Regions from separate parts of the Synechococcus sp. MU1617 genome, predicted to be linked through region 1. Evidence: predicted binding sites of a transcription regulator. Region 1 holds the regulator's gene; each other region holds the start of a gene.
What was found. Region 1 encodes NtcA, which controls nitrogen genes in cyanobacteria. Its sites were predicted from a motif close to GTANCNNNNGNTAC; they were not measured.
Positions count from the first base shown of each region.

Region 2: glnA (type I glutamate--ammonia ligase) is a predicted target of NtcA. The motif match lies at 4,396-4,409, and genes of this name have one in related genera.
Region 3: FZZ90_RS08990 (DUF4278 domain-containing protein) is a predicted target of NtcA. The motif match lies at 2,087-2,100, and genes of this name have one in related genera.
Region 4: cynS (cyanase) is a predicted target of NtcA. The motif match lies at 4,599-4,612, and genes of this name have one in related genera.

Region 1 is NZ_VTLB01000002.1:606,822-614,490, reverse strand. It holds gene thyX (FAD-dependent thymidylate synthase) at 1-32, shown strand, start outside; gene dcd (dCTP deaminase) at 45-638, opposite strand; gene FZZ90_RS06955 (cob(I)yrinic acid a,c-diamide adenosyltransferase) at 638-1,237, opposite strand; gene rph (ribonuclease PH) at 1,383-2,126, shown strand; gene ntcA (global nitrogen regulator NtcA) at 2,185-2,901, shown strand; gene FZZ90_RS06940 (DUF3084 domain-containing protein) at 2,929-4,080, shown strand; gene FZZ90_RS06935 (resolvase) at 4,077-4,517, shown strand; gene FZZ90_RS06930 (DUF3146 family protein) at 4,501-4,758, opposite strand; gene pth (aminoacyl-tRNA hydrolase) at 4,758-5,375, opposite strand; gene FZZ90_RS06920 (TatA/E family twin arginine-targeting protein translocase) at 5,390-5,620, opposite strand; gene psbH (photosystem II reaction center phosphoprotein PsbH) at 5,630-5,830, opposite strand; gene psbN (photosystem II reaction center protein PsbN) at 5,915-6,055, shown strand; gene FZZ90_RS06905 (glycoside hydrolase family 38 C-terminal domain-containing protein) at 6,043-7,669, opposite strand, start outside.
Region 2 is NZ_VTLB01000001.1:250,382-258,050, reverse strand. It holds gene FZZ90_RS01485 (GUN4 domain-containing protein) at 1-294, shown strand, start outside; gene FZZ90_RS01480 (ATP-binding protein) at 348-785, shown strand; gene FZZ90_RS01475 (DUF6439 family protein) at 745-999, opposite strand; gene FZZ90_RS01470 (copper-binding protein) at 1,356-1,646, opposite strand; gene FZZ90_RS01465 (class I SAM-dependent methyltransferase) at 1,721-2,794, opposite strand; gene glnA (type I glutamate--ammonia ligase) at 2,909-4,330, opposite strand; gene FZZ90_RS01455 (allophycocyanin subunit beta) at 4,537-5,061, shown strand; gene FZZ90_RS01450 (alanine--glyoxylate aminotransferase family protein) at 5,168-6,352, shown strand; gene FZZ90_RS01445 (nucleoside deaminase) at 6,324-6,767, opposite strand; gene FZZ90_RS01440 (aminotransferase class V-fold PLP-dependent enzyme) at 6,868-7,669, shown strand, end outside.
Region 3 is NZ_VTLB01000004.1:25,029-32,697, reverse strand. It holds gene FZZ90_RS09005 (hypothetical protein) at 1-122, shown strand, start outside; gene FZZ90_RS09000 (SDR family oxidoreductase) at 179-844, shown strand; gene FZZ90_RS08995 (J domain-containing protein) at 860-1,645, shown strand; gene FZZ90_RS08990 (DUF4278 domain-containing protein) at 1,896-2,000, opposite strand; gene FZZ90_RS08985 (hypothetical protein) at 2,492-2,683, shown strand; gene FZZ90_RS08980 (ParA family protein) at 2,693-3,340, shown strand; gene FZZ90_RS08975 (hypothetical protein) at 3,500-3,853, opposite strand; gene FZZ90_RS08970 (hypothetical protein) at 3,843-4,052, shown strand; gene FZZ90_RS08965 (FAD-dependent oxidoreductase) at 4,107-5,741, shown strand; gene FZZ90_RS08960 (hypothetical protein) at 5,744-5,926, opposite strand; gene FZZ90_RS08955 (hypothetical protein) at 6,354-6,500, shown strand; gene FZZ90_RS08950 (hypothetical protein) at 6,789-6,962, shown strand; gene FZZ90_RS08945 (metallophosphoesterase) at 7,197-7,669, opposite strand, start outside.
Region 4 is NZ_VTLB01000002.1:241,070-248,738, reverse strand. It holds gene ppk1 (polyphosphate kinase 1) at 1-1,441, opposite strand, end outside; gene FZZ90_RS05155 (MFS transporter) at 1,487-2,776, opposite strand; gene FZZ90_RS05150 (GNAT family N-acetyltransferase) at 2,775-3,242, shown strand; gene FZZ90_RS05145 (anthranilate phosphoribosyltransferase family protein) at 3,203-4,273, opposite strand; gene FZZ90_RS05140 (cyanate hydratase) at 4,346-4,516, opposite strand; gene cynS (cyanase) at 4,712-5,197, shown strand; gene FZZ90_RS05130 (HEAT repeat domain-containing protein) at 5,251-5,973, opposite strand; gene FZZ90_RS05125 (formate/nitrite transporter family protein) at 5,981-6,868, opposite strand; gene FZZ90_RS05120 (ferredoxin--nitrite reductase) at 6,904-7,080, opposite strand; gene FZZ90_RS05115 (ferredoxin--nitrite reductase) at 7,108-7,669, opposite strand, start outside.

The DNA.
Region 1 (7,669 bases):
GCAGGCTGCACCGTGCTCGTTTAGCTCCCTAATTCAAGAGAGATCTAAACCTTGGCCAGCGTCACCCGTTCCGGTTGGTGCTGGTACTTACCTTGTCGATCGCTGTAGGTGGTAGAGCAGGGATCACCCTCGAAAAACAGCAGCTGACAGATGCCTTCATCGGCATAGATGCGGCAGTCAGCGCCGGAACTGTTGCTGAATTCAAGGGTGAGGTGACCCTCCCAGCTCGCTTCAGCAGGGGTGGTGTTCACGATGATTCCAAGGCGGGCGTAGGTGCTCTTGCCCAAACAGATCACCGTGATGTTGGGGGGAACCCGCAGCTTCTCCAACGCCACACCGAGGCCGTAGGAATGCGCCGGAAGAATGAAGTAGCGCCCGTCTTCATCCTCATGAAGGGGGGTGGGCTCGAGGTTGGCCGGGTTGAACCGCTTGGGGTTCATCACCGTGCCCGGAACATGCCGGAAGATCAGAAATTCCTGAGGAGACAGGCGCAGGTCGTAGCCGTAGGACGAACAACCGAAACTCAGCACCGGTCGCAGCTTCTGCTCCGGCTCGAGGTGACGGACCAAACCGCTCTGGAATGGCTCGATCATTCCCTGACCGGCCTGTTCAGTGATCCAGCGATCGCACTTGAGCATCAGAAACCTCGGCGCAACTCCGTGACTTGATCTGCCATCTCCACCACACCGGCGGGGATTGCAGGTCCAGTGATGATCACATCCATCGAAGCGGGCCGCTGCTCGAGGGCTTCAATCACGTCCGCTTCATCCAGGTATCCGAAGGCCACTGCAAGACCGATTTCATCCAAGACCAGCTGGTCGAGATCTCCCTGGATCAGATGCTGGCGGCAGATGGACCAAACAGCAGCCACCGCCTCAGCGCCACCGGGATGCCCCGGCGAGGAGAGGCAGAGGGGCACTTCCGGCCGCAGCCAGACAAGGCCTCCACAGAGCTGCACCCGTCCTGCAGGTCCCTGCTGAACGCCCCCTTTGAGGAACTGACTGATCAGAACACGACTGCCCAAGCCGGCAGCACGCATGGCTTGACTCAGAACATTGGCGAAACTGCCTCGGTAGGGCGCTGTATGCACTTGCAGCTGCCCTTCTGGAGCCACCAGATGTAGGGGTGGCGGGTCAGAGACAGAAGGTAAGGGCCTGAGGCCCGCCCGCTGCAAAGCCTGCTGATCCCGATCCAGGGAGTTCTGGAAGGCTTGGGGGTCGGCGAGGCTTGTGGTCATCGCGGAAGCATCTGTCCGGGCGATCCCGGCGAGACCTTGAATCTAGCGGCGAGATCACATTCCACAAGAGGATTGACACCACCCATGGTGTTTGGACAGGGCGAGACCCAACCGCCTGCGAGGCTTGACGAACTGCACACCACCGATGAGCCAATCCCTTGAACACCGCACTGATGGCCGTCGCCCGCAGCAGTTGCGACCGTTCTCGGTGACCTGGAATCCCATGGGGTTCGCCTTGAGCTCCCTTGTGGTTCACACCGGTCGAACCGCTGTGCTCTGCAGCGTCTGCTTGGAGGACAAGGTTCCCCGCTGGCGTAAGGGAGAAGGGTTGGGATGGCTCAGCGCCGAATACCGTCTGCTGCCCGGCTCCACCCCACAGCGGCAATCACGGGAGCTGATGAAACTCTCGGGTCGCACCCAGGAGATTCAGCGGTTGATCGGCCGCAGCCTGCGCGCCGTGATCGACATGGAGCGCCTTGGTGAGCGCACCTTGCTGATCGACTGCGACGTGATCCAAGCGGACGCCGGCACCAGGACGGCCTCGATCACCGGGGCTTGGCTTGCCCTGGACCAGGCCTGCCGATCACTGGTGGAACAAGGAGTCCTGGAGCAATCGCCCCTGATCGACCAGGTGGCGGCCGTGTCCGTCGGCTTGGTGGATGGCCAGGCCTTGCTGGATCTGGACTACAGCGAAGACAGCCGAGCTGAGGTGGACCTGAATGTTGTGCAGGCCGGCGATGGACGTCTGTTGGAAATCCAGGGAACTGCTGAGGGAGCGCCCTTCAGCCGCAACCAACTCAATGAGCTGCTGGATTTAGCGGAGCCGGGAGTGTCATCCCTGATGCAGGCGCAACGCCAGGCCTTCAACGAGCACAGCAGCGTTACGTAATAACCGCTACATGGCGGCCACCGCCAGCTCCGTAACTTCGCCTCACCAGGGGGTTGTCATGACCAGTAGCCGAGGTTTCAGCCGATACGCCCCGCAGATGGTGGCTCCAGCTCCCAGCGCAGAGCCGGCCAACCGTTCTCTCCTGGAGATCATCCGGGATCTCGATGGCGCCAGCAGTGAACTGGTTGACCGCAACAAGACCATCTTCTTCCCCGGAGATCCCGCAGAACGGGTGTATCTGATCCGCCGGGGAGCCGTGCGTCTGTCCCGCGTTTACGAGTCGGGTGAAGAAATCACCGTGGCCCTGCTCCGCGAGAACAGCCTCTTCGGAGTGCTGTCCCTGCTGACCGGTCAAAGGTCCGATCGTTTCTACCACGCTGTGGCCTTCACCCGGGTCGAAATGGTGACGGCACCGGCGACCTCCGTGAAGGCCGCCATCGAAGCAGACACCAGCGTTGGCCTGCGCTTGCTGCAGGGTCTCTCCAGCCGAATTCTGCAGACCGAAACGATGATTGAAACCCTGACCCACAGGGACATGTCATCCCGGCTGGTGAGCTTCCTGCTCGTGCTGTGCAGGGATTTCGGCGTGGCAGATGAGCTGGGCATCACCATCGACCTACGCCTGTCCCATCAAGCCATCGCCGAAGCAATTGGCTCAACACGGGTCACAATCACGCGTCTGCTGGGAGACTTGCGTCAATCCGGTCTGGTTCAGATTGACCGCAAGAAAATCACCGTTCTGGATCCAATCGCTCTGGCCAAACGCTTCAGCTAAGCCGGCCATCGACCGACGGGTGCAGCCATGAGCGGCTGGGCACTGATCCTGGTTCTGCTGGTGCTCGGGGGCGTGCTGTCGACCCTGGGCGACCGTTTGGGCAGCCGCGTCGGCAAAGCGCGACTCAGTTTGTTCAGGATGCGCCCAAGGCGCACCGCCGTTTTGATCACGGTGCTGACCGGCAGCCTGATCAGCGCACTCTCGCTTGGCCTGATGCTGCTGGTGAGCCGGCAGTTGCGGGTGGGCCTGTTTGAACTGGATGCCCTGCAGGAGAAACTCCAGGACAGCCGGCAACAGCTCGAGGCAGCCGAGCGGGAACGGGACAAGACCCAAACGGAAACCAAGCGGATAGCCACTGAGCTCAAGCAATCGCAGCAACGGGCCAACACCCTGCGCCTTGAACTGGCTCCTCTTCAGAAAGAGCGGGCCCAACTCGAAGCTGAACGTGAACGCCTCAGCCAGGACATCGCCTCCCGCGATGCGGACATCCAGCGGACGGAAGCCGAACTCAACAGCGTTCGCAGCCGCATCCGTGCCGGTGAGCAGGAACTCAAGGAACTGGAACGCAATCTGGTCGCCCTGAGGCGTGGATCGGTGGTGATCAGCAGCGGACAGACCTTGGCGAGAGCAACGGTTCGACTCGATGCCCCAGACCAGGCGAAACAGGCTGTGGACAGGCTGTTGCAGGAGGCCAATCTCAACGCCTACGGGAAAGTGCGGCCTGGCGAAGCCCCCGAACGCCAGTTGATCCGCGTTCCGCGCAGCGATGTTGAACGCCTGCAAAGCATCATCCGCAAACCAGAGACCTGGGTGATCTCGCTGCGCTCCGCCACCAATGTGCTGCGGGGTGAAACAGCGGTGTACGCCTTCCCCGAGGTGCGTCCCAACCGGCCAGTGGCCCAACGCGGAGACGTGCTGGCCACCACCACACTGCCACCGGATGAACGCACGCCAGAGGGCATTCGCACACGACTGAACCTTCTCTTGGCCTCGGCCTATGCCGAGGTGCAGCGGAGAGGATCGCTGAGCGAGGGCCTTCAGTTCGATGGATCAGCCCTCTCCCAACTGGCCCAGACCCTGATGGAAGGACCCAGCCAAAGCGTTGGATTGGAAGTGATTTCCGCAGGGGTCAGCAACAGCGCCGATCCTGTCGTCGTCACAATTCAGCCATCCCCATGAAACGGGTGGCCGTTCTCGATCCAGGCCGCTGCAAATGTGGTCTTGTGCTGGCTGATCTTCAGCTCGGCCTCGTGCGCGAAGGGCATGTGCTGGCCCCGGACGCTGTGGGACCCTGGCTGGAGAAGTGGAATCACGACCAAGCTCTCGACCGCATCCTGATCGGCGACGGCACGGGCAGCCGAGCCTGGATCAAGCGACTGGAATGGCTGGGCAATCTCACCGTGATTCCTGAACAGGGAACAACCCTGAGGGCAAGACAGCGTTACTGGACGTTGTGGCCGGCTCGAGGTTGGCGACGGATGCTGCCGGCAGGACTGCGCATTCCACCGGTGGATCTGGATGCCGTGGCCGCTTTGGTGATGCTCGAGGAGCACCTGCAGTGCCGCCTGAAATGGCCGGTGCCTGCTCCCACGTTCTCGCTCAGAACCTGGCCCTAACCATGAAGGTGTAGTCACCCCCCGGTTCCAGCCTGTAATCAGAACGCACCAGAAACCGCCGAAGGGCATCCTCAATCAGGGCTCGTCCCAAGGACGGCTCCACCATCAGTTCGCCGCGGTCAAAGGCCCAGGAGAACTGCCACTCGAAGCCTCCAGCTGAGACTTCACCCTCCACGCACTTGGCTTGAAAACACTGGCGGAGCACCCGCAAATGGGCCGTTGTCGCCGGGAGAGCCGGCATCAGTCGACTGGCTCCAGGTCATAGCGAAAACCGTTGATCCAGGTTCCAGCACGCTCAAAGCTCTGGCGCTGAAGACGTTGAATCCCGTCCAGAACAGCATCAAGAACAGCGCCGACACAAGGTTGCTCCACCTTGCTGAACGGGCCAAGAACATGGGACACCGTTCGGGCGCGACGCTCAGCAGGATTCTCAGCTGGTGCACCAATGCCGATCCGCAGCCTGGGAAACGCCTGAGTCCCGAGATGTTGAATGGTGCTGCGCAAGCCGTTGTGGCCACCGGCGCTGCCCTGGGCCCGCAATCGCAAACGACCGAGCGGAAGATCCATGTCGTCCACCAGCACCAGCAGTTGGTGGGGCTCCAGCCCGAACCAATCAAGGGCAGCACGAATCGCGCGTCCACTGTCATTCATGTAGGTCTGGGGCATCAGTAAGCGCAACCGCTGCTCACCCACCCCTGTATCTGCTGCAAGACCATGCAACTTGGCTTGCTGACGAAAACTGAATCCAGAGCGCTCACCAAAAAGCTCTAGGGCCATGAAGCCGATGTTGTGACGAGTGCCTGCATATTTCGCCCCCGGATTGCCCAGTCCCACCACCAGCTTGAGATCAGTGGTCATACCGCTGGAACAACTCAGTCGCTGGGGGGAAGTTCTTCGGCCGGCTTCGCAGCCTCACCGGACACCTCCGGCTCAGCCATGGCTTTGTTGATCTCGCGCTCGAATTCCTTGGACGCGGATTGGAAGCCCTTCAGGGTTTTTCCGAGGGTCCGGCCAAGTTCTGGCAACCGTTTCGGCCCGAAGACCAAAAGAGCAACGGCGCCGATAACCGCCATTTCGGGGAGACCGACGCCGAAGATGTTCATGGGTGCTGATCAGCCGAGGCCGTTCCAGTTCACGTTGATGCCGTCGAGGATGAGGGACTTGTTGTACAGCTGAAGAATCACCAGCAGAAACACAAGAAACAGCACCATGAAGATGCCCATCACCGGAGTGGTGCCCCATCCGGGTACCACCTTGCCGTACTCGGAGTTAAGTGGGCGGAGAAGGTCTCCCAGACGGGTGCGTTGTGCCATGGCGACGCCGGGTCTCGGGTGGTTTGAAGTCTCGATACTGTAGGGGCCGACTCCGGTTCGGGGTTGATCCTGTCGAGAGATGTGATGGAAACGTCGTCCCCAGCCCTGTCCGTCGCCATTGGCGTGCTCGCCGTTTTGTTCGGACTCACCGGATTTGGCGTGTACCAGGCCTTTGGACCTCCATCAAAAGCACTCGACGACCCGTTCGACGATCACGAGGACTGATCAACCACCAGAGAGACGAGTTCTCCCGGAGCGATCACCACGGCATCAGCAGCATTGGAATCAGCCTGCCTGCGGACACTCCACCCCGCACCGGGGGTCCAACAGCAGCGCGCTGACCCCGCATTGAGCAGCTTCAGCAGGCAAGCGTCGACATGGCGCTCCAAGGCCACCGGCGTGAGTTGAAGCGGCAGCGATGGGAACCACTGACGCAGCTCCGCAGGCAAAGCCGCGCACCACCCGGGCTCGCGAAACGCAATTGCCGCCTGCGGCACACCGGCATCACTCCAGGAGCCGGAGAACGGCATAAGGGCCAAACGCTGGCGATGCCACCCCTGATCAGCGCTGGGGTCAGGCCAGGTCGGACCCCGCAGCAGCGAAATGCCGAGTCGGTCTGAAGACCAATCCACACCCTGGGGACCGTCCAGCAACACAGCCATCCCGCCTCCGGGAGCTGGCGACTGCGAAGCGAACCAGGAGATCACAGGGACTTCCCAGCGGGCTTGTTCTCGAGCCGTCATCGGTTCAGCGGGCCGTTCGATCACCCCCCCGCTGGTGTCGGCAGCGATACGGACAGCAGGGGTCGCCAGTGGCAGGTCCAGGCGCAGCAGCTCATGGGTCTGACACCAGTCGACACTGCAGATCAGCTCCAACCAGGGCGTGTCGGCCTTCAGCCGCAGGTCCAGACGCATGCAACTGGCGCCGAGCTGGCGCCGCAGCACCAGATGGGCCACCAGGGGCCCCTGATCGAGCCATTCCACGACATCCATGGACATGACACCCAAGGGCTGGGATCGGTAGTCCGCCGCCAGATCCCAGGCATCCCAGAATTCGCCCCGGTCCCGATACCGCTCCAACTGCAGGGGGGACGACAACTGATTCCGTCCATCGCGATCCCGCAGAGCCAGCAGTCCTGCCGCGGAGACGTCAATATCGATCAGACCATTACCCACGCGCCAAACTCCCGACCCAAGCGACGTGATGACCACAGGCTGACGGGGCTGAGCAGCGCCGGACGCCAACCCTGGTTCTCGCCGGAGCGGCACAGAACAAGTCCCGTGCTGACGCGGTAACTGCACCCAGGTGCCACCACCGGCAGCCGCTTGCTGCGGAAGTGAAACGGCGTTGGCTGACCACGACCCCACCGGAAGACGAACCAGAGGCGACCAGGAGGCCAAGGGCTGCAGACCCCACCAACTCCATTCCGCCGCTGTGCCCTTAGAACGAGGCAGCCTTGCCAGCCGCCGGTCGCGCTCACGGCGGGCCTGGCGCCGGGCCGAGCGCCAAACCGGTTCCGCCTGTTCAAACACCTCCGGGATCGAAGTTCCCGGAAGAATGTCGTGAAACTGCTGAAACAACAGCGGGCGCCAATCGCTGCCACCGCCATCCCGGCCGGCCATGGCCAACAGGGCCGAAACAGTGTCGGCTTCCCGCAAAAGCCGTTCAAGCGTTCGGTTGTGGCGCTTCTGATCGGGACGGCTGGTGGCGCAACCGCGGTGCAACTCCAGGAAGAGCTCATCACGCCACACCGGCCAGGCCTGATCGTCCTGCTCCAGGCTTGTCAGGAACTCCCGCACCGTGCCGGCACGGGCGGGCAGGGCGGCTGCTTGCCCCTCC
Region 2 (7,669 bases), on a different contig from region 1:
CCGATGTCCGGCGTTGATCTGGTCAGTCTCGATCGACTCTGGACGGTGTATTCCCAAGGTCGCTTTGGCTTCACAGCCCAGTCCCAGTTGTTGTCAGCCCTCGATGGGCGTTACGAACGCCTTTGGCCCCGGATCGGCTGGAAATGCGATGGCGTCTGGACGCGTTATCCAAGTGCCTTCACCTGGTCGATCGAGGCCCCAGAGGGGCATATGCCGTTGATCAATCAGCTTCGTGGCGTTCGCCTGATGGATTCCCTGTTGAATCATCCGGCACTTGTGGCCCGGAGATTCTGACGGGACTTCCCATCAACGGTAAGTTCGAATAACCGACGTCTACGTGCCCAACTGTGCCGTCCAAGAGGTTTCGCTGGGCTGAGTTCAACTTGCCGTCGACCCTGCAGTTGGCCCCTTTGCTGGAGCTGCTCACTGAGCCAGTTGGTTGTGTTCTCACCAGTCAGCGGATTGAACTGGGATTGCATGAAGCCCTGGTCAATGCCGTTCGCCATGGCAACGCTGAGAACCCCGCCAAGAAGCTGCGCGTTCGCCGCATCCTCACGCCCAATTGGATGGTCTGGCAGGTTCAAGATGAGGGTTGTGGCCTTCCAGAGCAGTCCCGTACCGCAACTCTGCCGACCGCGCTTGATGCTGCCAGCGGCCGTGGATTGTTTCTGATCCACCAATGTTTTGATGATGTCCGCTGGAGCCGGCGCGGGAATCGCCTGCAGCTGGCCTGCCGCCGGCCCGTCAGTGACGCGGACAGCCCGGATCCTTCAACTCTCCTTTGAACCATCCGAGCGCCTGTTGGGTCAGCTTCTCCACGTCGGAGCTGTTCCCTTGGCGGAGCAGTTGCACCATCGCAGCCGCCAGCAACTCGGCTCCACGCCGCTGTCGGTGGCTCTTCAGCTGATGCCAGTCGCGATCGCCGATGCGGAGCAACTGATGCAGCTCTTCCGCCTTGGCTTTGGCGGAGTCGGGCCATGGGGCGTCGGGTGAAGTCATCCCTGGATCAGAAGATCGATCTAGTTTCGGGTGATGTGGGTGCAACGGCGTGGAACAGCGCAAAGGCAAACGTCCCAGCAGTGCATTGCGTTGGCTCCACCGTGCCTCCCGCCTTCTATTGCAAGGCCAATGTCAGGCCCATGCCCGGTCGGGTGTTGCTGCGCGGCGTTGGGTGCAACGAGGCAAGCTTGGCTCCAACCTGATTAGCCAGCCACCTGTGGGATGGCCCCTCTCACCGTCTTCGGGGGAGCGCTTCTGGAGGGCAATGCGTTTTGGTGGAGCAGGGTTTGCTTTGGCTTGGTTTCTTGCTCGGCTCTGAATAGATCAGGAGAACAGGTCACCTGTTGGCGATGGGCCTAGCCAACCACCACCAGCGAATTGGAGGAGGGGGCAACCTCCTTCGTCGTTGACACTTCAGTGGGCTGCGCCATGTCCTGACCACGAAGCCAGGCATTGTGCAGAGCCCGCCTGCGTCGATCTTCAGATAAGACCAAACGATCGGCCGCTGCCTGAGGACTTTCCCCTGGCATCACAGCCGTGCGTAGGCAGATGCCGAAACCGTGGGCTTCCACCTGCACATGGCCTTCCATCAGCACCACCTGAAACGTCCAGCCCTGAAGCCAACGCAGCCGGAAGGGATTTGTCATGAAGTTCCCTTCAGAATCGATCACACCCTATGGCTCGCAGCCGTTCGTGCAAGGGACGCTGTCAGGGAATCCCCTCAGCTGGCCTCTGCGATGGGTTTGCGCGCTGACCAGACCCGCGTCATGAAGTGGGTTTCCGCGGTGATGCCTTCGAACCCTGCAGCTGAGAGGCGGGCGTCGATGTCATCGCCGATGTAATCGCGGTAGTAGGGCTCATGGAAGACACGCCGGAAGTTTTCCATCACTGCAGCGAACTTGGGTGAGTCAGCCATCTGAACAGAGTCGGCCAGCACGAACACTCCACCAGGCTCGAGTACACGCCAGGCCTCGTTCAGGACGTTCTGGCGTGCTTCCGCCGGCAGTTCGTGCAACAGAAACACACTGGTAACGGCTTGAACCGATCCTCCCGCCAATGGCAAGGATTCTCCGTTGGCACGGATCAGCTGAACCAGCGATGCATCGCCGTCATTCAGCCAGCGGTTGGCTTGACGCAGGTACGACTCGGAGAGATCGGTTCCGATGAGCTGTGCGTGGGGCACAGCAGCCCGGATTTGGTGCAATGTCCGGCCCGTGCCGGTTGCCACATCGAGAATCTTCAGGGAGCCGGGTGCACGGTCTGCGAAGTGCTTCAAGCCCCGTTTCAGCGGAGCCAAGACCCGCCGTCGCATGGCATCGGCGGTGCCATTGAAGAGGATTTCCACCTGCAGGTCGTAGAGACCGGCCGAGTGGTCACTCAGATACCCGTCGGTTTGATGATGAAAATTCTGGAGGTAGTACTCGGGGTAAAGCTCTTTGTCGGTCTCCTTGGGCAGATCGCGCACGTTGCGCTCACGACGTCGATCCCACGTGGAGGGAAGATCCATCCAAACCTGCGGGTAGCGGCTGACCCAGTCGAGCCAGGGGGCATCGAACAACAACTGCTCGGGGTAAATCCCCTGTTCGGCATCCTGCCAATCCTGTTCCTGGAGCTTGCCCATGTCCAGGCGGAGCTCTCCAAGAACTTCTGCGGACACGGGTTCCGTCTTGGGAACGGCATCGGGAGCCAGCAGCTCCATCAGCTTTGTGCTCAGCTCTTTGTGGGCCAGGCCCGCGATGCTTTTGCCTTGCTGAAGCGTTTGGTACGCAAGCTTGCTCAGGGGCGTTGATGCCATCGCGGATCCAGACAACAGCGCTATTCCAGCGAATGTGACGCGCAATCGCGTGCTTAGCAGTCCACAAAAAAACCCGCCTCCAGGGAGGCGGGTCGTGGGATGTATGGGCGCTGATCAGGCGTCGTAGTACATGGTGAATTCGTGGGGGTGCGGCCGCTGGCGAAGCTGCTGAACCTCCTCGTACTTCAGGTCGATCCAGTTGTCGATGAAGTCGTCGCTGAACACGCCGCCAGCGGTGAGGAAGGCGCGATCGGCATTCAACGCTTCGAGAGCGCCGTTGAGTGACGCAGGAACTGTGGCGATCTTGGACAGCTCTTCAGCTGCCAGTTCGAACAGGTCGCGGTCTTCGCCATCGCCGGGATCAATCTGGTTCTTGATGCCGTCCAGACCGGCCATCAGCATGGCGCTGAAGGCGAGATAGGGGTTGGCAAGGGCATCACCCGAACGGAACTCGAGGCGCTTGGCTTTCGGGCTCGGGCCGGTGAGCGGGATCCGCACGGCGGCAGAGCGGTTGCCTTCGGAGTAGACGAGGTTGACCGGTGCTTCAAACCCGGGCACCAGACGCTTGTAGCTGTTGGTGGTGGGGTTGGTGAAGGCCAGGAAGGCGGGAGCATGCTTGAGGATGCCGCCGATGTACCAGCGGGCCGTCTGCGAGAGGTTGGCGTAGGTGCCTTCACCGAAGAACAGGGGCTGACCGCCCTTCCAAAGGCTCTGGTGCACGTGCATGCCGGAGCCATTGTCGTTGAACACCGGCTTGGGCATGAAGGTGGCCGTCTTGCCGTACTTCTTGGCCACGTTGCGAACGACGTACTTGTACGTCATGACGTTGTCGGCGGCCTCGATCAGCTCAGCAAATTTCATGCCGAGTTCGTGCTGGCCCGCGCCAGCCACCTCGTGGTGGTGCTTCTCGGTGGGGATGCCCAGCTGACCCATCAGCAGGAGCATTTCGGAGCGGATGTCCTGTGCGGTGTCGTTGGGAGCGACAGGGAAGTAGCCCTCTTTCTCCTGGATCTTGTAAGCGAGGTTGCCGCCTTCCTCGATGCGTCCGGTGTTCCAGCCCGCCTCGATGGTGTCAACGCTGTAGAAGGAACCACCTTCGGCCGAGTTGTAGCGGACGTCGTCGAAGAGGAAGAACTCCGGCTCAGGGCCGAAGAAAGCCATGTCGGCCAGCCCGGTACTGGCCAGGTGGTTCAGAGCTCGCTGGGCCAGGGCGCGGGGACAGCGCTCATAGGGCTGGCCGGTGCGTGGCTCTTGAATCGAGCAGATCATGCTCAGGGTCTTATGCCGGTAGAAGGGGTCCACCCAGGCGGTATTGGGGTCCGGCACCATGGCCATGTCGGAGGCCTGGATGCCTTTCCATCCGCGAATGGATGAGCCGTCAAATGCCAGGCCCTCAGTGAAGGACTCTTCCTCCAGCAGATCGGTGCAGACCGTGAGGTGCTGCCATTTGCCGTGCAGATCGGTGAATTTGAGGTCGATCAGTTCGATGCCTTCGTCCTTGATCTGGCGCAGGACGTCCTGGGGGGATTTCGACATAAGAAAGGACTGTTCGACTGAATTGTGCAGTGATGTGACCGTAAACAGCCACAAGCCACCATTTTGTATCAAGGGGTACGTTTTAACCGCTAGAGGGCGACTGCGTAACCGTTTCTGTCAACTTGGCTGAAATGCAGGCCTGCCAAAGGATCTGACCGCCTCAACGGTGTTAGCTTCCGCTGGGGATCCTCTGGAGATTCAGGGACATGCGCGATGCAATCAGCGGTCTGATCGGTCGCTACGACCAGTTGGGTCGTTATTTCGATCGTCCAGCGATCGACAGCATCAATGCGTACCTAGATGAATCCACGCTGCGGATTCAGGCCGTTGAGCTGATCAACGGCTCTGCTGCCGAGATTGTGCGTGAAGCCAGTCAGCGCTTGTTCCGGGATGAACCCGACCTGCTTCTGCCTGGCGGCAACGCTTACACCACCCGCCGGCTCGCCGCCTGCCTGCGGGACATGGACTATTTCCTTCGTTACGCCAGCTACGCCCTGGTGGCTGGTGACTCCACGATCCTCAATGAGCGTGTTCTGAACGGACTCGACGACACCTATAAGAGTCTCGGCGTACCCACCGGCCCAACAGTCCGCAGCATCGTTTTGTTGGGAGAAGTTGTTTCCGAGATGCTTCTGGCCAACGGTGCTGCATCCGATCAGCTCTCCACCGTCCTTCAGCCGTTTGATCACCTGGCCAAGGGCCTTGGTGAAACGAACGTGCGCCAGCGCTGAGCCCACAGGTTCAAGCAAGATTCGAACAGATTGCAATTGCGCTTTCCTCACCCTCCCAAGGGGCGTGACTGCGTAGGCTCACCATCACGAACCAACGATCAGGGCTTTGGCGACGACGAACTCACTCCTTCCTGTTGACGATCGTCACCGCAAAGCCTTTGCACCGATCGGCACACCCGACCGCCTTCTGCTTGGACCCGGCCCCTCAAATGCCCACCCAACGGTTCTGAAGGCTCTGTCGAGAACGCCGATTGGTCACCTTGATCCTCTCTACGTGGAGCTGATGGGTGAGGTCCAAGAGCTGCTGCGTTACGCCTGGCAGACCGACAACCGCCTCACACTTCCGATGAGCGGCACCGGCAGTGCTGCCATGGAGGCAACCCTGGCCAACACCGTCGAACCGGGAGACACCGTTCTCGTGGCGGTCAAGGGATACTTCGGCCTGCGACTGGCTGACATGGCCGGCCGCTACCGCGCTGAGGTGAAAACCATTGAGAAGCCCTGGGGTGAGTGGTTCTCCCTCGATGAGCTGGAAGCGGCGCTGATCGAGCACAAGCCTGCCATCCTGGCGATGGTTCATGCCGAAACCTCAACGGGTGTCTGCCAACCCATGGAGGGCATTGGCGACCTCTGCCGGAAGCACGATTGCCTGCTGCTGCTCGACACCGTCACCTCCCTGGGGGGTGTACCGCTTTACATCGACGAGTGGAAGGTTGATCTTGCCTACAGCTGCAGCCAGAAGGGCCTGAGCTGCCCTCCCGGACTCGGCCCCTTCACCATGGGTCCCCGTGCTGAGGCCAAGATGACAGCTCGTCAGGGCAAGGTTCCCAACTGGTACCTGGATGTCTCCCTGCTGAATCAGTACTGGGGAAGTGACCGCGTTTATCACCACACTGCGCCGGTCAACATGAACTTCGGCATGCGTGAGGCTCTGCGTCTTTTGGCAGAAGAAGGTCTCGATCAGGCCTGGGCACGCCATCGCAGCAATGCGGAGATGCTCTGGAGTGGTCTGGAAAGCCTCGGCCTTTCGATGCATGTCCCAGCCGACCGCCGATTGCCCACCCTCACCACGGTTCGCATTCCTGAAGGTGTGGATGGCAAGGCCTTTAGCCAACACCTGCTCAACAACCACGGCATCGAGGTGGGTGGCGGACTCGGCAGCCTGGCCGGAAAAATCTGGCGCATCGGTCTTATGGGGTACAACTCCAACCCTGAAAACGTGAACCGTCTGCTCAACCTGTTTGAGACAGAGCTGCCTCGCTTCAGCGGTTCTGTCGCCGCCGCTGCCTGAACCAGCGTTCCAGCTGCCCCCTCGCCTCAGGTTCGCGCACGCCCTGAATCACCCTCATGTGGTGATGAGCACTGGCATGGGTAGAGAGGTCAAGGCTTCCCCCCAGGCCACCGCGCTTGGGGTCTGTTGCCGCAAAAACCACAGTTCCCATGCGGGCCTGCACCAAGGCCCCTGCACACATGGGGCAGGGCTCGAGGGTGACGATCAGGGTGCAGTTGTTGAATCTCCAGTCGTCCTGAACGATCGCTGCCTGTTGCAAGGCCACCAGTTCGGCGTGCCCGAGGGGATCCCTGTGGCTCTGGCGCCGGTTGCGTCCATGGCCGATGGCTCGTCCCTCTCCATCGAGGATCACAGCGGCCACCGGCACTTCTCCCTCCACTCCAGCCTCCTCGGCGCGCTGGAGCAGAACGTCCATCCAGCGAGTGAACTCATCCCGCTGATCCACCGCTGTCCCACGTTGTCCTTTGAGCACCTTCCCACGAGACGCGAAGATCACTGCAGTTCACGGGTCTCCGTTGCAAGCCTGTTCCGAGTCTCAGCACCCCCCGGATCGGCTTGCTCCGTTCGCCATCCCCTCGGCTTCAGATCCGGTGCTGAGGGACTTCCTGCATCGCAGTTCAGATCTGCTCTGCCGTTGGATCGGCTCCGCTGATCGATCCAGCCCGGTCCCCGTCATGCGTCCCTTGCCTGATGTGGCCCCAGGTGTTGAGGGGGCTAGCGTTGAATCGCTGCTCAGTGACCTTCAGCAGGTGATGGATGGGGCGTATCAGCCGTCCCATCCCGGTGCTCTGGCCCATCTCGATCCACCCCCGCTCACCGCGTCAATTGCGGCGGAATTGGTCTGTGCAGGTCTCAACAACAACCTCCTGGCCGAGGAGCTTTCGCCTGGTCTGACAGGCCTTGAACATGACCTCTGCCGCTGGTTCTGCCACAGGATTGGCTTGCCCACGGGGTCTGGAGGGGTTCTGGCCAGCGGCGGAACCCTGAGCAATCTCATGGCGCTGGTGGCGGCACGGGCGGCGTTGGGGGCCAGACATCGGGATCCTGTGCTGCTGTGCAGCCAAGATGCACACGTCTCGATCAACAAGGCCGCAAGGGTGATGGGGCTGGCGGATGATGCGCTCCAGACGCTTCCCGTGGCTGCCGATGGTGGCCTTTGCCTCGAGGCTTTGGCTGAGCGTTTGAGATCCCTGCAAGCCGAGGGGCGTCCTTGCTTGGCGGTCGTGGCCACGGCCGGCACCACAGTGCGCGGAGCCATTGATCCTCTGTTGGATGTGGCAACCCTCTGCCGTGATGCTGAGGTCTGGTTGCATGTTG
Region 3 (7,669 bases), on a different contig from region 1:
GCTGCGTGCTCCGAGGCTGTCCTTACCTTCTGGTGGATTCAGAGACCGGCAGCACGGTTTCGGTGCTCACGGTGAAGCAGTGTTTGCACCAGTACGGCATCGATGGAGATTTTTTGGCGTGATTCATTCGGTGGTGTGACGCAAGAGCCGGCAGGATGGCGGTTGCTGAAACCTCCCAATGGCGACGTTTCTGGTGACCGGCGCAAACCGTGGGATCGGCTTGGAATACTGCCGCCAGCTCAAGGCCCGAGGCGATGATGTGGTGGCGGTTTGCCGGCAAGCCAGTGATGAACTGGAGGGCCTGGGGGTGAGGGTGGAAGCCGGCCTTGAGTTGAGCGATAGCCAAGCCATTGATGACTTGGAGCAGCGTCTGGATGGCTTGCCCCTCGATGGCGTCATCCTCAATGCCGGGATTTTGCAGTCGATGGGCCTAATGGATTTGGATCCCGATGGCATTCGTCGACAGTTTGAGGTGAATGCCCTTGCTCCTTTGCTGCTGGCCAGGGCTTTGGTGGATCAGATGCCCAGCGGAGCCAAGTTGGTGCTGATGACTAGCCGCATGGGGTCCATCGACGACAACAGCTCGGGAGGCTCCTATGGCTATCGGATGTCGAAGGTGGCCCTCAACATGGCTGGAAAATCGTTGGCGATTGATCTGGAACCGCGGGGCATCGCTGTGGCGATTTTGCATCCCGGATTGGTGCGCACCCGCATGATTCGTTTCAATCCAAGCGGGATTCCGCCCGAGCAGTCGGTGAAGGGGCTGTTGGCCCGGATTGATGGCTTGACGCTGGCCACCAGCGGCAGCTTCTGGCATGCCAATGGTGACTTGTTGCCGTGGTGAGACGGGAGACATGCTTTGGGATTTGATCCGCGTCATTGGTCAGGCGGACGCCCTGAACAACGGGTCACCAGCAATGTTGAGGCGTTGCTGGCGGAGAACGACGCCTTACGCCGCGAGCTGTCGCGGCTTAACCGTGAGTTGGAGCGACTGCAACGTCCGCAACGCCAACGCATTCGTACGGAACCCAGATCCCATCGCCCTTGGAGCGAGCCATCGGCGCAAGCTCAACCGCGCATCAGCAGCCAACAGGTGCGGGTATGGGGGCAGGCCCTCGCCCAGCAGCCGGGATGGACGGCACTGCGTCAGAGCGGGTTGGAGGTCTTGGTTGATCAGCTCAACCGCAGTAGTTTCCCTGCCCACTTAACTCTTGATCAGCGACTGGACCGACTGGTTCCTGGCCTGGGAACAGATCTCCTTGCAGCGGTGGGAGCCAAACCAAACAAGCAAACAACGGCAGTTTTGGCGGCGTTTGCGTTGTTTGGAGTTCGCGCCAGTGAATGGCTGGATGAGGATCCACGGCGGGTGGTGGAGCAGCTGCGTCAGCGCCAGGACCGATCAGGTTCCAGAAGGCAGGGTCGCCGCACCCGAACGGATCAACGTCAAACGGATCGTCAGGACGATGGCGATGCCCGTGATCCACGCCGTGCAGCTTTAAGGGTGTTGGGCTTGGACGCCAATGCGTCTCTGGCGGAGATCAAGCAGGCGCATCGAAAACTGGTGAAGCAGCATCATCCCGATCTCGGTGGTTCGGCGGAAGCTTTTCGACGCGTCAATGAGGCCTACCAGTCGTTGGTTCAATAACGCGTTGGTTCGATAGCGCAGCCCTGATCGTTTTGATGGGTGTTGTCCGATGATTTGAGGCAGTAATCAGGTCGCGTTGATGCCGGTCGAAGTTGGGGTGGTGCTGATTGGTGCTGGATTTGCCGTGGGTGTGTCCCTCGCCGTCGCGGTTTGGTTTGAACGTTGGAAGGCAAAGCAGCCAGATCCTGAAGGCGAATGAGCCATAAAAAAAGCCCCGCCGAGGCGGGGCTTGAAAGAGGTTGTGCTGTTGTCAGCGGGATACTTTCTGACCGCGATAAACAAGAACAGGACGCTGGGCGTTGGATGCGGCAGCGTTGTTCTGGTTGTACTTCTGGCCGCGATAGGTCAGGGTCATGATGAGTTCCTCGAAGCAAGCTCAGGTCCCCGTTCCATGGCCTGAATCGAACTGCGCCTCGCCGAAGACGAGGTGAACGTGAATGCGTAGCAGTTGCTACAGATCCTTTATAGGAGTGGTGCAATCCCACGTGTCGTTCGCGCTGTTACAGAACAAGAATTTTGTTCGGCTCAGGCCTTCAAAGGCTTCAAGCACGTTTGGGAGGTGTATGCACCGGACGCGGCTTGAGTTCTGGTGTTTTTTGAGTCATTACGGCTGAAGGAGAATTGAATCGATTCTGTCGCCGCTTGACTGGTGGAAATGATGGATCGGCTACCGATCTCGAGGCTCAAGCTCTGAACCTTCTGGCCCGGACTCAAAGCTTCCATTAATTCGTTGTTCTGCTGAACAGTTCGTCTGCGATTGGGTGATCTTTGATGCTTACTCAGTGTGAAGCTAATGGCGCCCATAGACGCCATCCGTACGGTAAGTGCAGATCAGTTTTGGCGGTCATGAACAGCGCTCAGAGCAAGGATGATTGGGTGAAGGCTCAGCAGCACAAGTTCCATAAACCTATTGATGTGGACACCTTGATGTGGGTGCGCAATCGCTTGATGCGTTTGGAAGTGGAGGCCCGTTGGGCCGACCGCATTTGTGTGTTTGAAGAGTTTTTCCCGAATGACGCGATCATTCCGCGCATTTAAACCTTCGCCATGTTTTTGACTGTCTTTGGCCAGAAGGGTGGTGTGGCAAAAACCTGCACCAGCATTCATTTGGCTTGTGTCTGGGCCCAGCAGGGTCTGTCGGTGTGTGTTGTTGATGCGGACCGCAATCGGTCAGCAACCGCTTATGCCGCCCGGGGGATGCTTCCGTTTGAGGTGGTGCCGGTGGAGGCTGCAGCGAAAGCCACCCGCCACGCCCAGGTGATCATCACCGACGGGCAGGCCAGCAGCCACGAGGATGAACTCAAAAATCTTTCGGCGGGAGCAGATCTTGTTTTGCTGCCAACCACGCCGCAGGCGAGATCAGTGGAGCTCACCGTTGAACTCTCTTCAATCCTCAGACAGATGGACACCATGCATGCCGCGTTGTTGGTGAAGGTGGACAGCCGAAAACAACGGGTTGCGCAGGAAGCACGCCAGATTTTGGAGGGTTTTGATGTGGATGTGATGCAGGCGGAAATCCCCTTGTTAGCGGCGTTTGAAAAAGCTGAGGTGGAGGGTGTATGCGTATCGAATGCTGTGGATGATCGTGGTCGTGCCGATCTACGGCGCATGGGGGGCTGGGCGGCCTATCGCCAGGCAGCTGTTCAGATCCGTGATCGCTTGACGGCAGCAATGCCTGACGCGATTAGTGCTTGATCAAGAAACACCTCACTTCCGGCGTCGGTCGCCAATCAGACAGATCTTCTGCGCTTCATCCGTAATCCTGGTCACAGCTGATTGAAGGTTGATGGGACGCAGTTCTTGGTTGAAAAATCCCACCCGTTGTTCAGCAGCATCCACCTGGCAGCCCCAATCTCAATCTGCTCTTTCTGGCCAGGTCACGGTGAAGCCCTCCACCGCGGCTGTTCTGCTCAAGAAGCCAAGCGTCTCCAATAAAGCCGCATGATCGAAGCGGTTGTGATGCTTGCCATCGGTTTGTCGATGGCCGGCATGGTTCTTGGCAATCTGAACAACGACCAGTCCGTTTAAGTTCAAAAGCGGTTGCTGCTTTGGATGATGCCATTGCTTGCCTTCATGCTCGGGCAGCTTGAGATCAGCAATCTCACAGCGGCCTTCCTCGTCCTGGTTGCGGTTGTCTTTGTGGGCAGCTTCGCTGTGGTGTCGTTGCAGACCGGTGAGCTGATCAAACCACCCAAAAATGACTGACACGTTTGAGTTGAATGGTCGGCAGATCGTTCTGAAAGCATCCAGTGACCGTGTCGTCGCTGAACGGGTGATGCGTCACATTCAACGGCGCATTGATGAAGACGACTGGCGGCCTTACCGCTCCCAAACTGATGCCTTGCGGGCATGGGCCCGTCTCGGTGGCATTCGGGTCCAAGTGCTTGAGGCTCTGAACTTGCTCTGATTGAGCACTAGAGCTTCATGATGCATTGATCATTCACGGAACTTTCAAAGGGTGATGCCTGAGCAACCCAAGGCCATGAACGCTGAGGCCTCCCATGTGGTGGTGATCGGCGCTGGCTGGGCCGGCTGGGGTGCCGCCAAAGCTCTCTGTGAAGCAGGCGTTTGCGTCACCCTGATCGATGGGATGTCGGATCCCACGGGGAGGACGGCGATGCGCACCGCCACTGGCAAACCCTTTGAAGCCGGCACCCGGGGCTTTTGGAGGGATTACCCCAACATCAATGCGCTGACAGATGAGCTTGGGCTCACTGATGTGTTCACTGAATTCACCACCAGCGCCTTCTGGTCCCCCGCCGGTCTGGAGGCCACTGCGCCGGTGTTCGGTGATGGGCTGCAGCTCCCCAGCCCCCTGGGGCAGGCCATGGCGACGATCAAGAACTTCAAGCGCCTGCCTGTTGCCGATCGCTTGAGCATTGCCGGCCTACTGGTGGCGATGCTTGATCTGAATCGAAACGAGGCGACATTCCGGCGTTACGACGCCATCGATGCGTTGACCCTGTTCCGCCAACTGGGAATCAGTGAGCGGATGATCGACGAGTTTTTGCGTCCGATTCTCCTGGTGGGGCTGTTCAAGCCACCGGAGGAATTATCGGCAGCCGTCACCATGGAGCTGCTCTACTACTACGCCCTGGCGCATCAAGACTCCTTTGATGTGCGGTGGATGCGTTCCGGCAGCATCGCCGAGCAGTTGATCGCTCCCCTGGCTGAACGCTTGCTGGACTCTGGCCTGCTCACTGTCTTGGCAGGAACGTTGGCTACGCGCCTCAATCTTGATCACTCCAGTGAAGCGACCCAGTCGGTGGAGGTCCGCTCCCAAGCAACTGGACGCTCCAGCGTTATCGATGACGTTGATGCGGTTGTGCTGGCGGTAGGTGCCAAGGGCATGAATGCCCTGATGGCACAGTCGCCGGGCTGCAGGGATGTGCTGCCGGAGCTGGTGGCCGCTGGCAGCTTGGGCGCGATCGATGTGGTGTCGGTGCGGTTGTGGATGGATCGCTACGTAGCGGTCGCCGACCCCGCCAATGTCTTCTCGCGCTTTGGCGCCTTGCAGGGTGCTGGCGCCACTTTTTTCATGCTGGACCAGCTGCAGAACGCGGATCAAGATGCACTCTGGGGTGGTGGTGAGCCCCAGGGCTCAGTGGTGGCCAGCGACTTCTACAACGCCACGGCGATCGCAGCGCTGAGTGATCAAGAGATCGTCGAAACCCTGCTGGATGAGCTGTTGCCCGAGGCGGTGCCGGGCTTTCGGTTCGCCCAGGTGCTGGAGTTTGAAGTGCGGCGTTACCCGGGCTCTGTGTCGTTGTTCTCCCCCGGGAGTTTCAACCAACGGCCGCCGCTGAAAACAGCACTTCCGTCGGTGGTCTGCGCTGGCGATTGGGTGCGGATGGGCGAACGCGAGCATGGTGCCAAGGGGCTGTGCCAGGAACGGGCCTACGTCTGCGGTCTTGAGGCGGCCAATGCCCTGCTGCGCAGTGGGCTGGTGAGGGGGGCGAATGCATCGCCCCGTCATGAGCATCCGGTGCGTCCGATCCGTCCCGAAGAGCCCCAGGTGCTTTTGGGCCGGGCCCTCAACAAGCTCGTGATGGATCCCTTGGAGGCTTTGGGACTCCGTTGGCCTTGGTTGGCCTGAGCTCAGAAATTAAGGTGGCCTGAGAGCCAGAGTTCCTGCCAAGACCCCGCGGCTGAGGCATTCAGCGCCATCAAGATCGTCACGCTGATGCCGCCCAGGGTTAGCCCCACCCCCATCATGATGAGGGCGGTCAGTCCTTCCGCTTCGGTGAGCGGTTGCTTTTCGAGAAAGCGACGCTTGGTCATGGCTGCTGATCCGATGCACCCGTTCTGCATCGGCCTAAGGGCACTTGGCAACTGGCCGTATCACTCATTCATGCAGAGCTGCGGGGGATGCCTCAGCGTTGCTTAGGTTGCTGTCCTGCGCTTGACGCTGCCCCGATGGGTTTCATCATGCAGCCATGACTGGTTTGATCTGTGGCATGACCGCCCTGTGGCTCCACGCCTGGTGGTGTTGCAGAACAACCAATTCGCCTGCAGTCAAACGCAGCTGGCCCTACCCACGGTCGTGGAAAAACAGCGCCGATTTGTATGAAAGGCCCTGTCGCCGCCACCGTCATCTCAGAGCGCGCACGCAACTCAGTGCACGCAGCCTCCGAATCGCTGGCAGCGCTCCAGCCTTAGTAGCGCAAGCTACAGAAAACGCGTAAGTTGAGCCGTCTGGATTTTTTCGTTGAACGGCAGCCAATCGGTCGAGGCCAAGAGTGAGAAGCGCCGTCAGCAGCTGATGGGACTTTCGTTTGTGTCTGCGGCGCTTGGCGTTCTGGCGTTGTTGGCGATCCGTCTCGGCACCTGTTGCTCCTGGTTCGGTTCGCACTGACCTTTTCGGTTTTGCAGCTGGTGGTCAATGGTGTCAGCTGCCCGGGCAAGGCTGTATCAGCCACCAGATGTGGTGTCCAAAGCCCTTGATTGTGGCTGTAGGGCCGATATGTTTCGCTTGTTCCCCATCACCTGGCTTCAGCCCGTGCGGCTGGAGCTTTTTTATTGCCTCATCGCAAGATGTTGTATCCATGCAAACCATATTCCGATTGTCTTAAGTGACATCGCTTGGTTGCAACGGCCACATCGATACCGCGTTCCTTAAGTTGGATCACCTCGTCATCCCTTGATGTCTCCTGCCGAATTGTCGAGCATCAAATGGGAGCAAGATGGGGAAATGTCTGCGCAAGACACCTGGAATCTGGTGAAAAGGCTCACCAAGGTGGAAGAACAAGACAAGGCATCGAGCTTGTTGCATTTGTCGTCGAAACACAGCCACTCCAAGCGACCCAATCGTCGCTGAACTGGCCTTTTACCCCCATTGCAGGAATGGAGATGGTCTGAACACTCCCTCCATTGAGGGACAGTTTTGCGTTGATGGTGTTGGTGATTTGGCTTGCTTCGATCTCATGGCGTTTGTCGAAGAGGTGTTGAGATAGCAGTTTCAGTACGCTTGTTGTCTGCCTGGGATCGTCATTGCCTTGGTGCTCTTTTGCGTCGGGGGTGGTGCCTCTAAATGTTGGTTCTCCCCCTTGATTTATCGCCCCAGAGTGATTGGTCCAGGTTCTGCATCAACCCATCCTTTGCTGGTTCGGGATGACACCAACGGTCTCAAGGTCATGGTGAGTGGCCTCCCTTCAGCAATGTCAACGCGCATGCCGCTGTAGGCATCTCCTTCAGCGCAGCCATTCCAGTTGCGTCCGATGAAGAGATTGTTGCTGGCGATCACGCTGCTGTTTCCTGCGTTGTCCTCTTCGATCAGCTCAGCCCCCTCACGCCGTTGCATGCGGAGCCCATAGCCGCTTCCTCCGCAGATCACCCAGTTGATCTCGCGATCAGCATGTCCGGTTTCATGGGTGCGCAGCACCTCCAAACAGTGGGCATGGCCACTGAGTACAAGATCCACAAGTGGCGAACTGAGGCTGTCCCCAAGAGATGACGCAACCTCGTCGAAGACATCCCTTAGGTGGTTGCGAACCGCCTGTGTATCGGCCTGATTCCATTTGGTTT
Region 4 (7,669 bases), 370 kb from region 1:
CCGTTCCGATGTGCGCATAGCTCTGAAGCTTCTCCTTTTCCTTGCGCACCACCAGAACAATCTTGGTGTGGGTTTTTAGCCCGAGCACCCCGTAAACAACATGAACCCCGGACTGCTCCAGGTGCCGGGCCCATTGGATGTTGTTGTCTTCGTCAAATCGCGCTTTCAATTCCACAAGGGCCATCACCTGCTTGCCGTTTTCGGCGGCTCGGATTAGTGCAGCGATGATCGGGGAATCTTTTGACGTGCGGTAGAGCGTCATCTTGATGCCCATCACCTGGGGATCGTCCGCTGCCTGGTTGATGAACTCTTCGACGGTTGTCGAGAACAGTTCGTAGGGATGGTGCAGAAGGATGTCCTGACGGCGAATCACCGAAAAAATGGATTCGAATTCATCCGGCTTGATCGCTCCTTCTTCCACCAGGTGTTGCTGACTGCGGGCAAGCAACGTTGGTGTCTGGCCCCCGTGGGTTCGGCTCTTGAGGTTCGGTAGCGGTAGTGAAGTCAGGCTGAGCAGGTCGTCCAGCCCCAGGGGGCCATCGATGACATAGAGGTCTTCCACTTCAACGCTGAGTCCCGTCATCAGCATCTCCACCACGTCCTGAGGCATCTCGTTGGGAACTTCGAGGCGCACCACCTCTCCGCCCATTCGTCGTTTTCGCAGCCCTTGTTCCAAGGCCAGCATCAGGTCATCAGCTTCCAGATCCCTCAGTTCCAGATCTGCATCCCTGGTCACTCGGAAGAAGTAGTGCCCTTCGATTGTCATGCCAGGGAACAGCTCCTTCAGGTTGAAGGCGATCACCTGTTCGAGAGCAATGGCAGTGTGAACGGGTTTGTGCTCCTGGCCGCTCAGGTCTGACGGGATGGCGATGAAGCGAGGAAGATTTTTCTGGGGAACTTTGACCCGTGCAAATTGTCGTTGTCCTGTTTCTGGATCAACAACCACGGCGGCAACGTTCAGGCTCAGGTTGCTGACGAAGGGGAACGGATGGGCGGGGTCCACAGCCAGGGGTGTGAGCACCGGAAACACCGACGTCTGGAAGGTGTTATCAACCCACTGGCGTTGGTCGTCGTTGAGCTGTTTGTAATCGAGTAGCTCAACCTTGTGCTCGAGCAGCTTCGGCCTCAGATGTTGGCGGTAATGCACCTGTTGCTCTCGCAGCAGGGGAATCAGTCGCTCTCGGATCGCCAGCAGTTGCTCCAGGGGTGACTTCCCGTCCTCACTCGGTTTGCTGACGCCCGCCTCCACCTGAGACTTCAGTGACGCCACGCGAACCATGAAGAATTCGTCGAGGTTGTTGCTGAAGATGGCGCTGAACTTGGCTTGATCGAGCAGAGGTGTGCGCGGATCCAGGGCCTGGGCCAGCACCCTCTCGTTGAAGGCGATCCAGCTCAGCTCCCGGTTGATGTAGTGCTCCGGGGCTAATGCTGCTGCGCACATGGGCTGAACGTCTCGGCGCTGGTGTCGTTAGCCGAAACGTAGCAATCAGGACTGGCTTGGTTGTGTGTCGGAGATGTCCGGCAGAGGGCTGCCGGCCACTAGGCCGATCACGATCACCAACACGGTTGCCGCTGCGGCAAAGGGGCTCACTGGACCCAGAAGGTCGTAGCTCAATCCCGCCAAGGGTGGACCGAGAAAACTGCCCAAACTTTGCAGGGCCTGAAGGCTGCCGAGGGCGCTGCCTTGCCCCTCCCGACCTAGGCGCCGTGACACCAGGCTGCGCAGGCTTGGTGTGACCAGGCCGGTGCCCAGGGCCAGGATGCCGACGGCGATGAAGATGGCGCCGGCCCGATCGGATGCACCGACGCTCGGTATCAGCAGGCATCCAATGATCACCAGGCCCAGGCCCAGCAAGGTCAGACGCCATTCACCAAACCGTTTCACCAGGGGCCCGATTAGCCCTCCTTGGACCACGGTGGCGACGACCCCCACGACAAGGAACGCTGTGGTGGCCAGTTCAGGGCCCCAGCCGAAGCGTTGCTTGAAATAGAGCACCAGGATGGCGGTGAACCCGTTGAAGGCCAGAAAGAACAGGAAAAAGGCTCCGCACAGTCGCCCCACGCTGGGGTTCATCAGCACCTGGCTGAGTCGTGCAAAAGGATTTAGGTCGCGTTTTCTGGGCAGGCTTTTGCGCGAGTCCTGAGGATGGGTTTCCGGCAGCAGATTGAGCACCACCAAGAGGTTGAGAGCAGCGAAGCCTGTGGCCACCCAAACGGGAAGGGACACCGACACCTGGGCCAGTTGCCCGCCAACGAAGGGCCCAAGGATGAACCCCAAGCCAAAGGCCACGCCGATCAAGCCGAAGGCACGGGCCCGCTTGTCGGGAGGAGTGATGTCCGCCAGCACGGCGCTGGCCGTCGCTGCCGTACCGCCACTGATGCCGTCAATGATCCGAGCTGCGAACAGCAGCAACAGGGGAAGCAGGCTTTGGCTGGGCCAAGGCAGTGAAACCGTTACTGCAAACAGGCCGAGTCCCACCACGGATCCTGCGACGCAGATGCTGATCACGGGGCGGCGGCCGTACCGATCACTCAGCGCGCCGATCAATGGGGTGACCAGGAACTGAGCGAGGGCATAGCTTCCCGCCAACAAACCCAGGGTTCGTCCGTCTGGGGCGAACTGGGCGAGGAGAAAGGGCAACAGCGGAAAAACAATGCTTTCGCTGAGCCGGTCGTTAAGCAGCGTGAGAAACGCGCTGAGCAGTGTGGGAATCCGAGGACGCTGCAAGCTTGCTGCCACGCAGGAGAGACTCACATTCCAACAGGCGGCTGCCATGGCTTTGCGTCCGATTGCTCCGGAGGATCAACCGCTGTTGCGGGAGATCTATGCCGATGCGATCGAATCGCAGGCTCCCCTCCTTTATTCAGATGAACAAGTCAGGGCTTGGGCGGCCCTGGCTTGGTTGCCCGGCGTGCTCGACGCGAGCTTTCGGGAAGGCTCGGGATGGCTCACCACCGATGGTTCAGCGTTTGCGATCCGCCATCCCGAAGATCGTTTGTCGCTGCTCTATTGCCGTGGTTGTGCGTCGAGGCGGGGGCATGGCAGTGCGCTTCTGAACCGGATTGAGGCGGATGCGCTGGCGTCCGGCGTCCGGCATCTGCGAACGGAGGCCAGCCAGTTCAGCCGACCGTTGCTGGAGCGACGTGGCTGGTGTGTGGAAACGCCGGAGACGATCCTGATTGGAGGCGTTCCGTTCGAGCGCTATCGGATGGTCAAGCTGCTCCGCCAAGCGCAGAGTTGATCGAGCATGGCTCGGGCCTGGCCCGTTTGCAGAGCAGACGCTGCCAGTTGAATGCCTTGTTCCAGGGATTCACAGCAGCCGGAGAACCACAGATAGGCGCCGGCGTTCCAGCGCACGGCGTCGCAAAGAGGGCCTTTGTGCTGCAGTGCGTTTCGCGCCTGATCGGCCCAGGTGTTGTCGTCAGTCCATTCCACATCGGCGTCGTGACAGCCATGGTCCCGGGGGTGCAGGATCAATCGTTCCGCTTCGCCGTTCCGCACCCGGGCCGTGATGCAGGCCCTGCCGATGGGCAGGTCGGTTCCTCCTTCCAACCCTTTCACGGTGAGGACATCGGTTTCTCCGGCTTGCTTCAGGGCTTCCCAGGCGCGGGCTTCTGTTGGTGGGTGGACAAAGCCACTCACGAGAAGATGGTCGCCTTGATGGGGTGTCCAGAGGAGTTCCAGGCTGGCAACCGGGGGACGCTTGCCCAGCTCCTCGCGGTAGCCGATCAGGGTTTCCGCGATGGGGAAGTGATCCGGTTGGTGGATTAGGGCGAAGCCGTTCTGCTGGAACCCCTCTGCAACGGCGCTGATCGGCAGACCTGTGAGGTCGAGATTGAGAAGGCGGAACAGGTCAATAGCGGTGACGCCGTATTTGATCGGCATCCGGTCACCGCCCTGCAGAACCACCGGCTGACCACAGGCCAGCAGCACCAGCGCGGTGAGCGGGTATATCGGCGCTGTGCGCGTGCGCCCGTCATAGGGCATGCCGAAACAGAGCGGTGTTCGACTGCCAGCGGTGGATTGCAGCACCGGTCCGTGGGTTCGGTAGGTGTCGAGCATCCCCGTGAGTTCTTGGGGCTCGGGTCGTCGGATGCGATGGGCAATCAGGAAGGCGCCGATCTGTGCGGGCGTCGCTTCGCCCTGCAGCATCAGCTCCATGGCATCAGCCGCTTCCTCGCGACTCATCCCTTTGCTGGTGTGTTCGCCGCTTCCCACCTTGCGCAGGTGCTGCTTGAAGCGGTCGCGGCCGGAGAGAACTGCGCTCGTCAAAGGTCCGGCCTCAAGCTGTGGCCAGTCTTCAGGAGCGACTCACCCGGTAGGGGTAGCAATTGCTACGAAAGCTCAGGGCCTGCTCAGCCGTGATAACCCTTCGAAGCTGCCATGACGTGGATGCTCAGGGTGGTGGCGTCCTTCGGCGTAATAGAGCCGTTCCAGGATCAGTTGGGGCGCTGTTATTGGAGGAAGGAATTGCGCCTGAAGCAGGGTTGCCATGGATTGGAAAAATTGGCTCATTTCAAATTTCTTCTCTAACTAATTTCACCCGCATCATGGGTTTGTTTGCTGTGCTTGTTGCTTCAAAATAGGCTGTTGTTTTGTAGCTGATGCTTCATTGTTAAGCCTGCGTTTGCGCAACAGTTTCTTTGCTGCTGAGACGTTCCAGCTTGGGACGCTGTTTTTGAAGCGGCCATAACAACTTTTCGTTCAATCATGACTGTTTCAGCTGTTCCTTCGACCCCGTCGTTGTCAGCTCCTTCTCAGGAGACCGTCACCGCGACCTTGATGGCCGCCAAGAAAGCCAAGGGAATGAGCTTTGCCGATCTGGAGTCGGCCATGGGCCTTGATGAGGTCTGGATTGCTTCCTTGTTCTATGGACAAGCCACGGCCTCCAAGGAAGAGGCTGAAAAGCTGGCTGAGCTGCTCTCCCTTGATCCGGCCATCACCGCCGCTTTGCAGGAGTTCCCCACCAAGGGAAGCCTCGATCCTGTGATTCCCACTGATCCCTTGATCTATCGCTTCTACGAGATCATGCAGGTCTATGGAATGCCTCTGAAAGATGTTATTCAGGAACATTTTGGTGACGGCATCATGAGCGCGATCGACTTCACGCTTGATGTCGACAAAGTGGAGGATCCCAAGGGTGATCGCGTCAAAATCACCATGTGCGGCAAGTTCCTGCCTTACAAAAAGTGGTGAACAACCAAATGCCTTGATTGAGGGCATCATGGCCCCGCAACAGCGGGGCCTTTTTATTGGCGGAACTGTTGGCTTAGTTGGGTGCTGGCCATCTTGCGTCGATTTTCGTCATTCAGGTCCTGGCTCAACTCCAGAAGACAACGCTGACTGGCAGGTGTGGCGATACAACCGAGCGCGCGGAACGCGGCCTCGGCAACAGGCAGTGAACCGTTGCGACACAGGTCTGCCAGCTTTTCGCTGATCAACGCGCCATCGCGGCGTTGCAGAACCCGAATGGCCGCCACAACGACTGGATCGCGAAAATCATTCAACACCTCTTGGCAGAACTGCAGCAGTTCATCGTCGTCAAGGCAGTGGGACCGGAAGCTGAGCAGTTGCAGGCCGGCCAGTCGGTGCAGTTGGCCTGGGTGATGCAGGCAATTCACCACCACGGATTGCGGAACTTCGGCGCCCCAGCAAGCCAGAGCCTGAACCACCATCAGATTGGCGTCCTCATCGTCCGAAGTTTGCTCGAGTTGAGCCAACAACCAATCTCGGGCCTCACTCTGGTGGCATAGCCCTGCTGCCATCACTAAATCGGGCAGAACCCCATGGCTAGCGAGGAGTTCTTGAATCACGGGCCAGCCGCGCTCGGCTTGCATCCCCAGTTTTTCGCAGAGGGCTCGTCGCAGATCAACAGAAAGGCTGGGGGAGTAGACCTCCCCCAGCCAAGAAGGCTCCAATGGAGCGCGTCGTGATCGGGCGAGCCGTTCCCAGAGAACGGCTTCCTCGTTCATGGATGGATCAGCGGGCACCCAATTCAGCAGCGAGCTCACGCTCCAGCTTTTCATCGTGCTCGGTCGGCAGCACGTTCTCCATCGGAGTGCGGTGGGTGCTGTAAAAGAGCATGCCGATGAACACCATGCCGCCAACGATGTTGCCGAGGGTGACAGGCAGGAAGTTCCAGAAGATCACCTTGGTGAAGGGGACGCCTGAACCGAGGATCGGGCCGGCGGTGTGCAGGAACTGGTTCACCACGATGTGCTCCATGCCCATCGATTGGAAGGCGGTGATCGGAAGCCAGCAGGCCAGGATCTTGCCGGGAACGCTCTTGCTCACCAGAGCCATGGTCACGCCCAGGCAAACCAACCAGTTGGCCACCAGTCCGCGCAGGAAGGCGAGGAAGAAGCCCATGCTTCCCAGGGCCTCGTACTTCTTCTCAACGTTGATTTGATTGAGGGCCATGATCTTCTGAGCCACGGCATCCCAGATCGGTGGGCCGACGTTGTCAGCAGCGCCGTCCATAGTGCCGCTGGTAAGGCTGATGGCCATGATCACGGCCACAACGGCGGTGCCGATCCAGTTGCCGATCCACACCCAGGCCCAGTTGCGGAAGGTGGCACCCCAGGTGCTTTTGCCAGCCCAGGTGGCCATCGGCAGCAGAGCGAAGTTGCCGGTTACCAGCTCCATGCCGAACAGCACGATGCTGGCGAAGCCGAAGGGGAAGAGCAGTGAGCCCACGAAGGGGGCTTTGACGGTGATGCCCACGGTGAGGGCCAGGATCACTGCCAGGCCGAGAATGGCTCCGGAGTAAAAGCCACGGATCAGCAGGTTTTTCACGCTGACCGTTGATTTTTTGCCGCCGGCGGCAATCATGCCGTCGACAAGCTCATTGGGGAGGACGTAGTCCATCGGATGAGATTGAGAGTTGGACGAAGGTTTTGATGTCAACCGCTGATGCGGTTCATCAGGCGGGAGAACAGATCAGGGCTGCCGCCCTGACGGTTGATGGCGGCTCCGTCGCGACCACTGGCGCTGAGCCAGTTGACGAAACGAGAGAACACGTCGTTGCGGTTGGCCATGACGGTGAGGGGGGTGGTCGATGCGGGGAGCCGTGACTTCAAAAGGAAGCGTCACGGCGACCGCAGCGATCAGGCCTTGGGGGTGGCCCCGAACTTGTCGATCAAGACCTCTTTGAGAGCGGCTTTGATCTCATCGGCAGGGATGGCTTTGCGATGGATTTCGCCGATGCTCGGGTTGGCACCTTGGGACCCACCGATGGTCATCGTGTAGCCCTCGCCCATCACGCCTTCACTGTTTTTGGCCTTGGTGCCGGTGAGGCCGATGGCACCCATGTAGGCCTGGCCGCAGGTGTTGGGGCAGCCGGTCCAGTGGATCTTCAGCTCCTCAGGAAGATTGAGCTCTTGGTCGAGTTGCTTGGCCGCTTCCAGGGCTTGGTCCTTGGTGTTGGTGAGGGCAAAACCGCAGTAGGTGTTGCCGGTGCAGGACACCGTCCCTGCGGAGATGTGACCGGGCTCCAGTGGGAAGCGCTGCACCAGGGCATCAGCCTTTAAAGCCTCGAGCTTGTCGTTGGGAAGCCCCACGAGGATGACGTTCTGGTCTTCCGTGAGACGCACTTCCCCACTGCCGTAATTGAGGCTGGTGGTTGCGAGATCCTGCAGATCCTGGGCGGTCAGGCGACCAACAGGAACG